Phenylobacterium montanum: one gene and its partner. The protein of the gene in region 2 interacts with the protein of the main gene of each other region in a pairwise test. Links are inferred from orthologs where the notes say so. Each region holds a gene or a part of one and is shown on either strand. Other genes may lie near its edges. The genes, in order: mtgA and KCG34_RS22290.

Region 1 (10,577 bases), 1.3 Mb from region 2 along the record:
GCCCTCGGCCTCGCCGCGGCTGTAGGGGTGCGGAATGCGGGTGGTCATCCGCGCCACGCCGAGGTCATTGGCCAGGGCCGCCACGCGCGGCGCGTCGGAAAAGGCCGGGGCGCGCAGGGCCAGCCTGCGGGTCTCGATCTTGGGCGTTCGTTCGATGACGCTCATTTTACGCCTCCCGGGACCATGCGATGGCCCCAAAACCAGAATGGGGGATCCGGCGCTCCGGATCCCCCACTCGGGTAGCTCGGCTTCCGGATCGCAGCTTATTTAGGGCGCGATCCGAAAATGTAAGGCGTCGGATCGCTGGGCTATTCGGCCGGCTCGGCCGCGGCGGCCACGACGTTTACATAGGTTCGGTCGTCGCGCTTGGTGACGAACTTCACAGCGCCGTTGGCGGTGGCGAAGAGGGTATGGTCCTTGCCAAGGCCGACATTGGCGCCCGGCCAGAACTTGGTGCCGCGCTGGCGGACGATGATGTTGCCGGCCAGCACCTGCTCGCCGCCGAACTTCTTTACGCCAAGGCGGCGGCCATCGGAATCGCGACCGTTACGCGAAGAGCCGCCGGATTTCTTGTGTGCCATGGTGGGTCTCCGGGTAGATCAGATTACGCTTCGTCGCCGGCGTCGGCGGCGGGAGCCTCGGCCTTGGGGGCCTTGGGCTTGGCGGCGCGCTTCGGCTTGGCCGGGGCTTCAGCTTCGACGGCCGGGGCCGCTTCCACCGGGGCTTCCACGGCCGGGGCGGCCGCGACGGCCAGCTTCAGGCCGCGGGCGCGGGCGTTCAGCTCGGCGCGGGTGGTCAGGTCGATGGCGCCGTCCCAGGTCTCGCTCTTGCCGTCGGCCTTCAGGCCGGTGATGCGGACCACGGTCTCCAGCTGGCGATGGCCTTGGGTGCGACGATAGCCCTGGCGGCGGATCTTCTTGAACACCTTGATCTTGTCGCCCTTGCGGGTCTCGATCAGGGCGCCTTCGACGACGGCGCCGTCCACGGTCGGGGCGCCGACCACGACGTCCGCGCCTTCGCCCAGCATCAGGACTTCGTTGAACGCCACCTTGGCGCCCGGCTCGCCCTCGAGCTTTTCGACGACCAGCAGGTCGCCGGCCTTCACTCGATATTGTTTGCCGCCGGTTTTGATGACCGCGTACATCGCGTTCGCCTTAAGATAAATCGCAAAAGGAAGCGCCCGCGAGTTTGGCCCGCGGGCGAGAGGCGGGCTTTATACAAGCACGCGCTTCAGAGTCAACGCTTTGGCGCCGAAACTTGGCGGTTCGATTCAGGGCGCGTCATGCCGAGACCCTGGCGGCGAGGCCCACTCTCTACTAACTAGCAGCGCATGACTCAAACCGCCCCGCTCAAGACTCCCGTGACCGTGCTGACCGGCTATCTCGGCGCCGGCAAGACCACGCTTTTGAACCGCATCCTCTCCGAGGACCACGGCAAGCGCTACGCCGTGATCGTCAACGAGTTCGGCGAGATCGGCATCGACAACGACCTGGTGGTCGGCGCCGACGAGGAAGTGTTCGAGATGAACAACGGCTGCGTCTGCTGCACGGTGCGGGGGGACCTGATCCGCGTGGTGCAGGGCCTGGCCAAGCGTAAGGGCGGGTTCGACGCCATCGTGGTCGAGACCACCGGTCTGGCCGACCCCGGCCCGGTGGCCCAGACCTTCTTCGTCGACGACGACGTCAAGGCCAAGACCCAGCTGGACAGCGTCACCACCGTGGTCGACGCCAAGCACATCCTCTTGCGGCTGTCGGACTCGAAGGAGGCGCGCGAGCAGATCGCCTTCGCCGACCAGATCGTGCTGAACAAGACCGACCTGGTCTCGGAAGACGACCTGAAGATGATCGAGGCGCGGCTGCGCCGGATCAACCCGCTGGCGCCGATCCACCGCGCCCAGCGCTCCAACGTGCCGCTGGAGGCGATCCTGGGCCGCGGCGGCTTCGACCTGGAGCGGATCCTGGACATCGAGCCGGAGTTCCTCAATCCGGCGCATGGCGAGGAAGGGCATGTGCATGACGAGCACTGTGACCACCATGACCACGATCATCACCACCACGGCCATGATCACGACCACGCGCGCCACGACGACGACATCAAGGGCGTGTCTCTGCGGCTCGACAAGCCGGTGGACGCCAACAAGGTCACCCGCTGGCTGAACGAGCTCCTGGCCGCCCAGGGGCCGGACATCCTGCGCGCTAAGGGCATCCTCGACGTCAAGGGCGAGGACCGGCGGCTGGTGTTCCAGGCCGTGCACATGATCCTGGAGGGCGACATGCAGGGCCCCTGGCGCAGCGAGGCCGACCGCTACAGCCGCATGGTGTTCATCGGCCGGAACCTGGACGAAGCGGCGCTGAAGGCGGGGTTCGAGGCCTGCGCGGCTTAAGGGTCGCGCCCACAGATTTCCTCATCCTGAGGCGCCCGCGCAGCGGGCCTCGAAGGACGCAATAGCGCCGCCGCTGCGTGCTTCGAGGCTCGCCGCTTTGCGCCGAGCACCTCAGCATGAGGAGTGAGGCTACGCGGAAACACCCCCAAAACGAAAACGGCTCCCGCGAAGGGAGCCGCCTCGTAATCCGGTTTCGGATGAAACGCTTACAGGTTCTCGGTGATCAGCGAGACCTTGTAGTAGCCTTCCGACTGCAGCTTGTTGATCACCGACATGAAGGCTTCGTAGTGCACGTCCTTGTTGGCGCGGATCAGCACGGGGTCGTTCTTCGGGTTGGCGGAGCCGTTGCGGATCTCGGCGCCCGAAAGGTCGGTGACCAGATTGTCGAGGCTGGTCGGAGTGTCGACGATGTCGATCTGGCTGTCGCTCTGGATCGAGATGTAGACGGGCTTCTTTATCTCGTGGGCCTGATCCGGAGTCGCCGGCGGCAGGTCGATCTTCACCGCCAGGGTGGCCGCCGGGATCGACACCATGAAGATGATCAGCAGCACCAGCATCACGTCGACGAACGGCGTCACGTTGATATCGGAATTCTGGCCGAGGCCGTACTTCCCGCCCGTCTTTCCACCCAGCTTCGCAGCCATATATCCTCTCCGGAGTAGCCCGCGACCGGCGGACCCGCATAGTTGGCGAGACTTCAATCACACCCCGCCCCCCGAAGTAAAGGGGCTCTGATCACGGAGCCTGCCGTAAGGTCGCATTGTCAACGCCCTGGGCAAGGCGGCGCCCAATGGGGTATGCGCGAGCGCCATGAAGCAAGCATTCGACGCCTATGTGACGGCCGCCCTATTCGACAAGACCGGCCAGGCCCTGTTCGCCCTGGGCGACGGCACGGTCCGCACCGACGCCGGCGCGACCCTGGCCGCCCATGACGGGGCGGTGCTGTGCGCCTGCGCCCATCCCTCAGGCGAGGGGGTGGTGACCGGCGGGGACGACGGGCGGCTGGCCTGGAGCAGGGCCGGGGGCGTCGCCGAACTCGCGGCGCTGACGGGCAAGTGGATCGACGCGGTGGCCGCCAGCCCGGCCTCGGGCCTGATCGCCTTCGCCGCCGGGCGCGAGGCGCATATTCGTGACGCGGCTGACGCCGCGTTCGCCCGCATATTCGCCCACGACAAGAGCGTCGCCGACCTGGCCTTCGACCCCAAGGGCCGGCGGCTGGCGGCGGCGACCTACGGCGGAGCGGTGCTGTGGTACGCCCGCATCGCCGAGCAGAACCCGGTCAAGCTGAACTGGGCCGGCAGCCACATCGCCGTGGCCTTCAGTCCGGACGGGCGCTTTCTGATGTCGTCGATGCAGGAGAACCAGTTGCACGGCTGGCGGCTGAACGACGCCAAGGACCTGCGCATGGGCGGCTATCCGGCCAAGGTGAAGAGCCTGGTGTTCATGGCCAAGGGCATGCTGATGGCCACCAGCGGCGCCCCCGGGGTGGTGGTCTGGCCGTTCGGCGGCGCCAATGGCCCGATGGGCAAGGAAGCCGCCGAGATCGGCTTCGACGAATCGACCCTGGTGGCGCGGGTGGCCGGCACGCCGGACGGGACCATCCTGGCGGCGGGGCTGGACGACGGCCGGGTCTGGGCCTGCGACCTCACGTCGCGCCGGATCGAGCAGATCAAGGCCGAGAAGGGCTCGGCGATCACCGCGCTGGCTGTGACCAGGGACGGCGGGCGCCTGGCCTGGGGGGATGAGGACGGGCAGGTTGGGGTGAGCGAGCTGGAGGGGCTTTAGGCTCCGCCACCCAAGACCGTCATGGCTCGGCTCGTCCCGGCGAAGACGGGAAAATATGGCGGTGAGCTACTCGAACCCCCTCAGCTCCCCCCAGACCTCGAACGGATCGCGCCGGGTGCGCAGGGTATTGATCGGCGCATCCTCGTCGCGGAAGCCCATGGCCATGCCACTGAACAGCATGTGGTCCTCCGGCAGATCGACGAAGGCCGCCACGGTCTGCGGCACGCGGGCCCAGAACTCCTGGGCGCAGGTGGAAAGGCCGCGCTCCTCGGCCAGCAGCATCACCGTCTGCATGTACATGCCGAGGTCGGCCCACTGCGGCGGGCCGAGCTTGCGGTCGAGGCAGAAGAACAGGCCCACCGGCGCGCCGAAGAACTCGATGTTCTTGGCCAATTGGCGCAGGCGCCCGGCCTTGTCCTCGCGGGCGATGCCGATGCTGGCGTAGAGGTCCTCGCCGCAGACGAAGCGGCGGGTGCGGAAGGGGTCCCAGAGGTTGGGCGGATAGACGTCGTATTCGGTGGGCTCGCCGCCGCCCGCCATGGAGGCCGCGGCCTTGGCCTTCAGCTCGGCCAGGGGCTGGCCGGCCAGGGCATAGACCCGCCAGGGCTGCAGGTTGCCGCCGGAGGGAGCGCGGGCGGCGATCTCCAGGATCTCGCGCACCAGAGCGCCCGGCACCGGGTCGGGCTTGAAGGCGCGGACGGAGATGCGGCGCTGCACGGCTTCGGTGACGGTCATTGGGCAGTCCTGGAGACAGAATCTTTCGGCCTCGCTAGCATCAGGCCCCAGCGTCAAGGCAAGCGGATTGAGTCGGGGTTAGGCGTGGCGGTGAAGAAGGCGCGGGGCGGCTGTCTGGGCCGGCTGGTCGGTCTGGTGCTGATCCTTTTCATCGCGCTCCCGATCGGGAGCGTGGTGCTCTATCGCTTCGTCCCGCCGCCGATCACCATCCTGATGGTCCAGCGCCTCATCGAAGGCCACGGCATGGACTACCGCTGGAAGCCGCTCGACAAGATCTCGCCGGCCCTGGCCCAGGCGGCGGTGGCGTCCGAGGACGCGCGGTTCTGCGAGCACCACGGCTTCGACGTCCAGGCCATGGAAAAGGCCATGCAGCACAATGAAAAGCGGCCCAAGAAGATCCGCGGCGGCTCGACCATCAGCCAGCAGACGGCCAAGAACGTGTTCCTGTGGCCGGGCCGCGACTATGTGCGCAAGGGGTTAGAGGCCGGCTACACGGTGCTGATCGAGACCGTGTGGGGCAAGCGGCGGATCATGGAGGTCTATCTCAACGTGATCGAGTTCGGCCCCGGGATCTATGGCGCCGAGGCGGCCAGCCAGCGGTTCTTCCACGAGCCCGCCTCGGCCCTGACCCCCGCCCAGGCGGCGCAGCTGATCGTGGTGCTGCCCAGGCCCCTGAAATGGAACGCCGAGGCGCCGGGGCGCTATGTGGCCAAGCGCTCGCGGGTGATCGGCGGGCGCATCGGCACGGTGCGCGAGGATGATCTGGCGGGGTGCGTGCTGGATTAGGGGGCAGGCAAGCCCGGATTCTCATTTAAATCCGCTCATCCCGGCGAATGCCGGGAACCAGATCATATGGCTCAGACATCGGTCCGTTTGCACAGGGGCGATTCCCAAATGCCAGCACTCTGTCAACTGGTTCCCGGCATTCGCCGGGATGAGCGGGGTGGGGGCGAGGCAAAATGTTGCGCTGCGGCGCCTTGTAACGCCCCGTTCGAGGGCGTATCTCCCCCGAACTCTGTTTCAAGCCAAGGAGATGCATGATGGGTTACCGGGTGGCCGTTGTCGGCGCCACGGGCAATGTGGGCCGCGAAATGTTGGCGATCCTCGAGGATGTGAACTTCCCCGTGGACGAAATTTACGCCGTGGCCTCGCGCAACTCCATCGGCGTCGAAGTCAACTACGCGGACAAACGCATTTATTGCCAGGCGATCGACGACTTCGACTTCTCCAAGGTCGACGTGGTGCTGATGTCGGTGTCGGGCGCGTTCTCCAAGGAATGGTCGCCCAAGATCGGCAAGCAGGGCCCGATCGTGATCGACAATTCGTCGGCCTGGCGCATGGACCCCGACGTGCCGCTGATCGTGCCGGAGGTGAACCCGGACGACGCGTCTCTGGCGCGGCGCAAGAACATCATCGCCAACCCGAACTGCTCGACCGCCCAGCTGGTGGTGGCTTTGAAGCCGCTGCACGACGCGGCCAAGATCAAGCGGGTGGTGGTCTCGACCTATCAGTCGGTGTCCGGCGCGGGCAAGGCCGGCGTCGACGAGCTGTGGGACCAGACCAAGGCCGTCTTCACCCTCGGCCCGACGGAGCCGAAGAAGTTCCCCAAGCAGATCGCCTTTAACGTCATCCCCTTCATCGGGTCGTTCAACGACGACGGCTATACCGACGAAGAGGCCAAGATGTGGAACGAGACGCACAAGATGATCGATCCGGCGATCAAGCTGACGGTCACCTGCGTGCGCGTGCCGGTGTTCGTCGGCCATTCGGAATCGGTGAACATCGAGTTCGAGACCCCGCTGGACGAGGACGAGGCCCGCGAGATCCTGCGCGACGCCCCCGGCGTGCTGGTGGTCGATAAGCGGGACGACAAGGGCTACATCACGCCCAAGGAGGCCCAGGGCGAATTCGCAGTCTATGTCTCGCGCATCCGCAACGACCACTCGGCCCCCAACTGCCTGAACATGTGGGTGGTGTCGGACAACCTGCGCAAGGGCGCGGCCCTGAACGCCGTGCAGATCGCCCAGCTGTTGCACGAACGCGGCATGCTGGAAAGGGCCCACGCCTGATGAGCCAGCCCTCCGCGCCGGCTCCGGCGCGGGGGGCGCTGATCGCCGGGATCGCCTGCTACACCCTCTGGGGCGTCCTGCCGCTCTATCTGCGCGCCGTGGCCCAGGCCGGCGCCAGCCCGCTGGAGATCATCGCCCATAGAGCCGCCTGGTCGGCGCCCTGGGCCGGGGCGCTGGTGCTGCTGGCCGGCCAGCGCCGCCAGGTGGCGCAGGTGTTCGCCACGCCGCGCACCCTGGGCCTTCTGACCCTTTCGGCGCTGCTGATCGCCGGCAACTGGGGGCTGTTCGTGTGGGCGGTGGCCAATGGCCACATCATGGAATCCAGCCTCGGCTACTACATCAACCCGCTGCTCAACATGGCCATGGGCGCGGTGCTGTTCCGCGAGCGGCTCGACCTGTTCGGCAAGACCGCCATCGGCCTCGCCGCCGCCGGGGTGCTGGTCCAGGGCGTCGCCCTCGGCCATCCGCCGATGATCTCCCTGGCCCTGGCCTTCAGTTTCGGCTTCTACGGCCTGATCCGCAAACAGGTCGCCGCCGAGGCCCAGACCGGCCTGTTCGTCGAGTGCCTGGTGCTGCTGGTCCCGGCCGTGGGCTATATCGCCTGGCTGCAGACCCATGGCGCCGGCCACTTCTTCGCGTCCCCCGGCATGACCGCACTTCTGGCCTTCGCCGGCCCGGCGACTGTCGTGCCCCTGGCCCTGTTCGCCTGGGCGGCGCGGCGGTTGCCGCTTTCGACCGTAGGCTTTTTGCAGTTCATCGGCCCGACCATGCAGTTCATCATCGGGGCCGAGGGCGGCGAGCGCCTGACGCCGGTCATGGTCGCCTCGTTCAGCCTGATCTGGCTGGGGGTCCTGGTGTTCGTCACCGGCGCCTGGCGCGCCAGCCGGCGGGTGGAGTGGCGGGAGGCCTAGATCGCCTCGTAGGCCGCTTCGATCAACCGCTTGGCTCTGGGGTCGCCCACCAGCACGGCGGACTGGCGGTTCATCACATAGGCGCCCGAGACGCCGGTCTCCGGGTCGGCGAAGGCGCAGCTGCCGCCCCAACCGTAGTGGCCGAAGGTCTCAGGCCCGAAACCGAACACGTTCAGCCCCTCGTTGCGCATCAGCCCGGCGCCCCAGGCGATGTCATAGGGCAGGACGAGGTCGCGGCCGTGGATGCGTTTGCGTGCGGCTGCTGCGGCCACGCCGGGGGCCAGCACCGCCTGGCCGTCCAGCCGGCCGTCATTGGCGAAGGCGGCCATCAGCCGGGCCAGGGCCGGGGCGGTGGCATGGCCGTTGGCCGAGGGGATCTCGGCTCGCCGCCAGTCGGCGCCGCTGCGGCCGCCGGGCGAAGACCACTTCTCCAGGAAGGCGGCCTTCTTGGCCGGCGTGATCTCGCCGAGGTCCGGCGCGGCGGGCGGCCGCCTCAGGTCGGCGCAGCGGCCGTGTTCGCTGTCCGGCAGGCCGATCCAGAGGTCGAGGCCGAAGGGTTGGGCGAGGTCTTCGCGCAGGGCCGTCCCCATGGTGCGGCCATCCACCCTGCGGAAGATCTCGCCGGCCAGGTAGCCATAGGTCACCGGGTGATAGCCGCTGGCGCTGCCCGGCGGCCAAAGCGGCGCCAGGGCGGCCAGGGCGGCGCAGAGGCCGTCCCAGTCGAACCACAGGGTCGGGTCGATCGGCTGGACAAATCCCGGCAGGCCGGCCTGGTGCGACAAGGCCTGCTCCACCGTCACCGCGCCCTTGCCGTGGGCGGCGAACTCGGGCCAGAGCTCGGCCACCGGCGTCGCATAGTCCAGCCGCCCCTGGCTCACCAGCCGCGCCACCATCAGGGCCGCCACCGCCTTGGTGGTGGAGAAGACCGGGGTCAGGGTGTCGGGGCCGAAGGGCTGCTGGCCGGCGCGGTCGCGGATCCCGGCCCAGAGATCGACCACCACCTGGCCCTCGAGCGCCAGGGCGAAGCGCGCGCCCTGCTCCTGGCCTTCGGCGAAATTGGCGGCGAAGGCCTCGCGCACGGGCTCGAACTGGGGCGGGCAGGTCCCGAAGATTTCAGTCTCGCTCATCAGGTCAGACCAGCCTTTCGATACGCACATTGGACGAGGCCTGGCGCAGGCGCGGCCCCATGGCCACCACCGGCAGTTCGCTGGCGGCCCAGGCCTCGGCGGCCGCCACCGTCTCATAGACGGCCCCCACCGCCCGGGCCATGGCGTAGGAGATCGGCTGGTCCTCGACCAGGGCGGCGGCGAAGAGGGCGGTGAGCAAATCGCCCACGCCATTGGGCGCCTTGGCCAGGCGGGCGTGGGCGGCGACCCAGGCCTCCGGCCCGTCGGCATAGACAACCGCCAGGTCAGAGCCGTGGCGCACGGAAGAGACCAGGGACGGCTTGCCGACCACCCGCCCGGCCGCCCGGGCTGCGCGGGCGTCGCGCACCGGGGTGCCGGTCAGGCGCTGCATCTCCCAGGCGTTGGGGGTGATCAGGTCGGCGCGCGGAACCAGCTCGGTCACCAGGGCCTCGGCCACCTCGGCGTTGACATAGAGGCCCTTGTCGTCGTCGCCCATGATCGGGTCGACAATGATCCGCGGCTTCTTGGCGTAGGCTCCGCCGCGATCGGCGGCGCGGATGCGGTCGATGGCGGCGGCGGCGGCGCGCACCTGGGCGCCGTTGGCGAAATAGCCGGTGATGACCAGGTCGACCACGCCGAACAGGCCGTTGGCCTCGACCCCGTCCAGGACCCCCTGGAAGGTGTCCAGCCGCACCGGATCTCCGCCCGGCGCGCCCCAGCCCGGGTGGCGGCCGAACAGCACGGTCGGGACCAGCACCGGGTCGATCTTCAGCTGCGACAGGGCCAGGGCCTGGACGAACCCGCCCACGCGGCTCGAGGCGACGTGGCTGGACAGGATCAGGGCGAGGGGCATGCGCCCCTTATCGCAGAGCCTGTCGCGAAGTCACCCCGCAAGGCGCGGGGATCAAAACTCCTCCCACGCGTCGGCTTTGGCGGCTGTGGCCAGGTTGGAGCGGGCGAAGCTGGCGGCGCGGCCCTGGGCGGCGTGGACCGGATTGGCGGCGGACCTGCGGGGCGCCGCGGCCGCGCGCTGCGACCGGCCGCCGACCTGGAAGCCCTGCATCAGGCCCGCCAGCGACTGCGCCTCATTGGCCAGGCTGTGGCTGGCGGCGGTGGACTCCTCGACCATGGCGGCGTTCTGCTGGGTCATCTGGTCCATCTGGTTGACGGCGGTGTTGACCTGGGAAAGGCCGGTGGCCTGTTCCTGGGTGGAGTGGGTGATCTCCTCGACGATGGCGTTGATCTCGGCCACCTGGTCGGTGATGCGGCGCAGGGCCTCGCCGGCCTCGCCCACCAGCTGCACGCCCTGGCCGACTTCGCCGGCGGAGGCGGTGATCAGGCCCTTGATCTCCTTGGCCGCGTCGGCCGAGCGCTGGGCCAGGGCCCGCACTTCCTGGGCCACGACGGCAAAGCCGCGGCCAGCCTCGCCCGCCCGGGCCGCCTCGACCCCGGCGTTGAGGGCCAGAAGGTTGGTCTGGAAGGCGATCTCGTCGATCACCCCGATGATCTGGCTGATCTGGCTGGAGGAGCGTTCGATGGCGCTCATGGCCTTGACCGCGCCTTCCAC
Region 2 (4,738 bases):
GGCCGCAAGGCCGGTCTCCAGCCCCACATCGAGGGCTTCCAGCATCAGGAGCACCGCCAGGCTGTTCGGCCCCCAGTGGGCGCCGCTCTGGCGGATCGGGAAGCGCAGGGGCCGGCCATGCAGCACCGCCTCGACCACCGCCCCGCCGGCGGTCATTTCGAACCCGGTCAGCTGCGCCTCGGCCCCATCCGCTGCACCGAACCGCATCACCTTCGCCCCCGCGGCCCGAGCCTCGCCGGCCAGCAAGTCGAACCAGCGATTGTCGGCGTTCAGCACCGCCACCCCGCCCGGCTCCAGCCCGGCGAAGATCTCGGCCTTGGCGCGGGCGACGCCCTGTTCGCCGTCGGCGAAGTTCTCCATGTGCACCGGGCCGACCGTGGTGATGGCCACCGCGTGGGGCCGGATCATACGCGACAGGGGGGTGATCTCGTCCGCGTGGTTCATGCCGACCTCGAACACCGCCCGCTGCGTCTCGCGGGGCATCCGGGCCAGGGTCAGGGGCACGCCGATGTGATTGTTGTAGGACTTGATGGAGGCGTGGGACGGGCCGGCCAGGGCCAGGCCCGCAGCCAGGGCCTGGGTGACGCTGGTCTTGCCGACCGAGCCGGTCACCGCGCCGCGGCGGGCGGTCGAGGCGCGCTCGCGGGCGGCGGCGCCCAAAGCTTCCAGGGCTTTCAGGGTGTCGGGGACCACCACCTGGCAGCCCGTGACCGGGTGCGAGACCAGGGCCGCGGCCGAGCCGTGCGCACGGGCGGCGCCGACGAACTCGTGCCCGTCACGCGCGCCGGCCAGGGCCACGAACAGGTCGCCGGGCTCCAGCGTGCGGGTGTCGATGGAGACGCCGGTGGCCTCGAACGGCGTGCAGACCAGGGTCCCGCCCGTGGCGGCCAGGATCTCGTCGCTGGTCCAGAGCGGCTCAGCCATGCGCCGCCTCCAGCGCTTCGCGGGTCACGGCCACGTCGTCGAAGGGATGGGTGACGCCGGCCACCAGCTGGCCCTGCTCGTGCCCCTTGCCGGCCACCACCAGAACGTCGCCTTGGCCCATCAGGCGGGCCGCCTCGAAGATGGCTTCGCGCCGGTCGCCGATCTCGCGCGCGCCGGGGGCGGCGGCCAGGATGGCGGCGCGGATCGAGCCCGGCTCCTCCGAGCGCGGATTGTCGTCGGTGACGATGGCGATGTCGGAAAGCCGCGCGGCGATCTCGCCCATCAGGGACCGCTTGCCGCGATCGCGGTCGCCGCCGGCGCCGAACACCACGATCAGCCGCCCGGAGGTATGGGGCCTGAGCGCCGCCAGCACGGTCTCCAGGCCGTCGGGGGTGTGGGCGTAGTCGACATAGGCCTCGCCGCCGCGAGGGCCCGAACCTACCCGCTGCAGCCGGCCGGGCGCGCCCTCGACATGCTCCAGGGCTTCCAGCACCGCGTCGATCTTCTCGCCGGCGGCGATGCAGAGACCCGCCGCCACCAGGGCGTTGGACGCCTGGAACCCGCCGGCCAGCGGCAGGCGCACCTCGAAGGCGCGGCCCTCGCCGCGGATCAGCAGGCGCTGGCCCTCGGGCGCCAGGGCGCGGCCGGTCAGGGTGAGAAACTGGCCCTTTTCGCCGACCGACAAGAGGCTGTGCCCGTTCTGCACAGCGGCGGCGGCGAAGGCCGGATAGGCGTCGCTGTCGGCGTTGAGCACCGCCGCCGAGCCGCGCGGCGCCAGGGTCTCGAACAGGCGCAGCTTGGCGGCGCGGTACTCGTCCATGCCGCCGTGATAGTCCAGGTGGTCCTGGGTCAGGTTGGTGAAGCCGGCCGCCGTCAGGCTCACCCCGTCCAGGCGCCGCTGGTCGACCCCATGCGAGGAGGCCTCCAGCGCCAGGTGGGTGACGCCGCGGCCGGCCAGCTCGGCCAGCAGCCGGGCGACATCGCCGGCGTCGGGGGTGGTCAGGCCCGCCGGGGTCAGTTGCTCGCCGCCCGTCTGCACGCCGAGCGTGCCCATGCTGGCGGACTTGCGCCCCAGGCGCTCGAAGATCTGGCGGCAGAAGACGGCGACCGAGGTCTTGCCGTTGGTGCCGGTCACGGCGACGCAGGTCTGGGGCTGGGCGCCCCAGAAGGCGGCGGCGGCCAGAGCGTAGGCCCGGCGCGGATCGGCGACGGCGACCACTGGGACCGGAACCCCAGTCATCGGCTCTGCCGCCAGGATGGCGGCGGCGCCCGCCTGGACCGCGGCGGGTACGAAGCTCTTGCCGTCCACCTTGGTCCCCGGCAGGGCCACGAACAGGGCGCCGGGCGCGACCCGGCGGCTGTCGGCGGTCACGGCGCTGATCAGGGGATCGGCGGCCAGGTCCTTTTCCAGCAGGGCGGAGAGGCGGACAGAGGTCACCGGCCGCTCCCCTGCAGCTCGGTCGGCTTGCCCTTGCCGCCATAGAGGGTGGCCATGTCGATCGGCTCGCGCTTGACCCCGACATAGGGCGCGATGCGCTCGACGATCCGGCCCACGGACGGCGCCGCGGTCCAGCCGCCGGTCGCAAAGCCGAAGGTGTCCTTGGTCGCCTTGGGCTCGTCCAGCATGATCAGGATGAAGTAGCGGTCGGCGTTCATCGGCCCGTCGGTGGGAAACACCGCCGCGAAGGAAGACACAAGCTTTTTGCGCGCAATGCCGCCGCCGGCCGACTTTTCGGCCGAGCCGGTCTTGCCGCCGACGCTGTAGCCCGGCACGTCGGCCTTCTTGCCCGAGCCGTCCTCGGAGGTGACGTTCAGGCGCATCAGGTCGAGCATGGTGCGCGAGGTCGCCTCGGAGATCACCCGGTGGCCCTGCGGAACCTGACCGGGTTCGAGCTTTTTGATGGTCAGCGGGACGTACTGGCCGCCGTTGACGATGGCGTTCATCCCGGTGGCGATGGCCAGCGGGCTGACGGCGATGGCCTCGCCGAACGACATCGAGGCGACGGTGTTCTCGTCCAGCCGCTTCTGCACCAGCGGCCGGGCGGACTCCTTCAGCTCGCTGGGGGCGGCGGCGAAGAGGCCGAAGCTGCGGAAATACTTGTCCATCCGCTCCGAGCCGGCCATCAGGCCCAGCCGCGCCGCGCCGATGTTGGAAGAGTGGGTGAACACCTTGGACAGGGGCAGGACGCTGTCGCCCTTGTGATAGTCGTGAATCACCCTCCCGCCGGCCAGCTGCAGGGGCGTGGCCACATCGAAGGGCGTATCGACATTGGCTAGGCCCGCATCGATGCCCATGGCCAGGGTGAACACCTTGAACACCGAGCCCGGCTCATAGACCGTCGCCGCGGCGTGGTTGATCATGTCGGCAGGCGGGCTTTCGCCGGCCTTGTTGGGGTCGAAGTTCGGCCAGCTGGCCATGGCCAGGATCTCGCCCGTGTGCACGTTGGTGACGATGCCCACCCCGCCGATGGCGTTGAATTTCTCGGCCGCCTTGGACAGTTCGTCCTGCACCGCCGCCTGCACCCGCACGTCGATCGACAGGGGCAAGGCCGTCTTTCCGGCGTCATCGTCAATGGCCTGGTTCAGGCCCAGTTCGGCGCCCGCCAGGCCCGAGCCGCCGCGGTCGACAAAGCCGATCAGGTGTCCGGCGGTCGAGCCCTGCGGATAGACCCGGCCGACCTCGTTCTCGAACGAGATGCCGGGCAGGCCGAGGTCATCGACCTTGGCCTTTTCTTCGGGCGTCAACCCGCCGATCAGGTACTGGCGGCGGGTGGCGTGCAGGGCGCGATCAAGGCGCTCGGCGTTCAGCTGGGGCAGGACGGCCGGCAGCTTACGCAGCACCTCGCCCGTGTCCCAGTTCTCGGCTGGATTGAAATAGACGCCGTAGTGCGGCAGGTCGACGGCCAGGAGCTGGCCATTGCGGTCGACGATGTCGGCGCGCGCGCCGTCAGGCGCGGCCAAGGCCGTGACCCGCTCCACGCTCGGGAACAGGGCGGCTTTGGAGGCGCAGACCGCCAGCACGACGAAGCCGGCGGAGAACATCAGGAACACGAAGCGGATGCGCCGGCGCGCGTCGTCCAGGGCGTGGCCCTCGGCCCTGGCGCGCTCGAAGCCGTGCTCGATGTGCCAGATCAGCCGCAGCACCCAGCGGATCGCCGGGGGTGCGCGATAGAAGGCGAGGTCCACCGGGCGCATCAGCGCTGCGCCTTTGCGGCGGGCTCGCCCCCGGTGACGAAGGCGGCGTGCTGTAGGGTCGGGGCGGCGGCCGGCGCGGGCGCGGCGACGGGGGCCACATGCGGCGTCGCTGCGGCGACCTTGAGCTTGGCGTCGGCGGCGGCCCTGCCCAGCTGGGCGATGTCGGCCAGGGCCTCGGCGTCGATCTCGTGCTTGGCGGTCACCGGCTGCATGCCGAGATACTGGCTGGCCAGGGCCTCCAGCCGGTCAGGCCGCTCTTCGGCGGCGACCTCGGCGCGCAGCAGGCGGATCTGGGCGGTCTCCGCGTCGATCTGCTGCTCGACGCGGACGATGTCGTCACGCTTGTCCCCGGCGCCGGTCTTGGCCAGGTAGACGGCCAGGACGGTGACGGTCAGCAGGGCCGTGGCGACCAGCTCGATCACCAAAAAGCCCCGGACCCGACGATTGAGCAGACTGAACGGGTTCATGCCGCAGCCCTCCAGACCGGTTCGGCGGTGCGCACGCCGGCGCGCAGCTTGGCCGACCGCGCGCGGGGATTGGCGGCGATCTCGGCCTCGCTCGGCGCGCGGGCGCCGTTGAACAGCAGGGTGAAGGTCGGGCTGGGGCCCTTGGCGGCCGG

Evidence for each region.
Region 1: the proteins of KCG34_RS22290 (region 2) and mtgA interact in binary tests that used the Escherichia coli proteins (3 or more experiments, as listed by UniProt). The link is inferred for Phenylobacterium montanum from one-to-one orthologs.

What each region holds. Positions count from the first base shown.
Region 1 is NZ_CP073078.1:3,521,210-3,531,786, forward strand. Bases 3,881-6,841 are described here. They hold mtgA (monofunctional biosynthetic peptidoglycan transglycosylase), read left to right. Parts: upstream 3,881-4,993; coding sequence 4,994-5,689; downstream 5,690-6,841. Other genes in these bases: KCG34_RS15875 (WD40 repeat domain-containing protein), read left to right, coding at 3,881-4,168; KCG34_RS15880 (nitroreductase), read right to left, coding at 4,235-4,903; KCG34_RS15890 (aspartate-semialdehyde dehydrogenase), read left to right, coding at 5,944-6,841. In the rest of the region: KCG34_RS15850 (GNAT family N-acetyltransferase), read right to left, coding at 1-165; rpmA (50S ribosomal protein L27), read right to left, coding at 309-581; rplU (50S ribosomal protein L21), read right to left, coding at 605-1,144; KCG34_RS15865 (CobW family GTP-binding protein), read left to right, coding at 1,331-2,383; KCG34_RS15870 (ExbD/TolR family protein), read right to left, coding at 2,590-3,027; more of KCG34_RS15875, read left to right, coding at 3,194-3,880; more of KCG34_RS15890, read left to right, coding at 6,842-6,972; EamA family transporter RarD, read left to right, coding at 6,972-7,883; KCG34_RS15900 (serine hydrolase domain-containing protein), read right to left, coding at 7,880-9,010; KCG34_RS15905 (PfkB family carbohydrate kinase), read right to left, coding at 9,015-9,863; KCG34_RS15910 (methyl-accepting chemotaxis protein), read right to left, coding at 9,915-10,577. UniProt on the Escherichia coli protein: Peptidoglycan polymerase that catalyzes glycan chain elongation from lipid-linked precursors. May play a role in peptidoglycan assembly during cell division in collaboration with other cell division proteins.
Region 2 is NZ_CP073078.1:4,861,954-4,866,691, reverse strand. Bases 1,740-4,738 are described here. They hold KCG34_RS22290 (peptidoglycan D,D-transpeptidase FtsI family protein), read right to left. Parts: upstream 4,120-4,738; coding sequence 2,359-4,119; downstream 1,740-2,358. Other genes in these bases: rsmH (16S rRNA (cytosine(1402)-N(4))-methyltransferase RsmH), read right to left, coding at 4,583-4,738; ftsL (cell division protein FtsL), read right to left, coding at 4,119-4,586; KCG34_RS22295 (UDP-N-acetylmuramoyl-L-alanyl-D-glutamate--2,6-diaminopimelate ligase), read right to left, coding at 1,740-2,362. Also shown: KCG34_RS22300 (UDP-N-acetylmuramoyl-tripeptide--D-alanyl-D-alanine ligase), read right to left, coding at 1-924; more of KCG34_RS22295, read right to left, coding at 917-1,739. UniProt on the Escherichia coli protein: Essential cell division protein that catalyzes cross-linking of the peptidoglycan cell wall at the division septum. Required for localization of FtsN.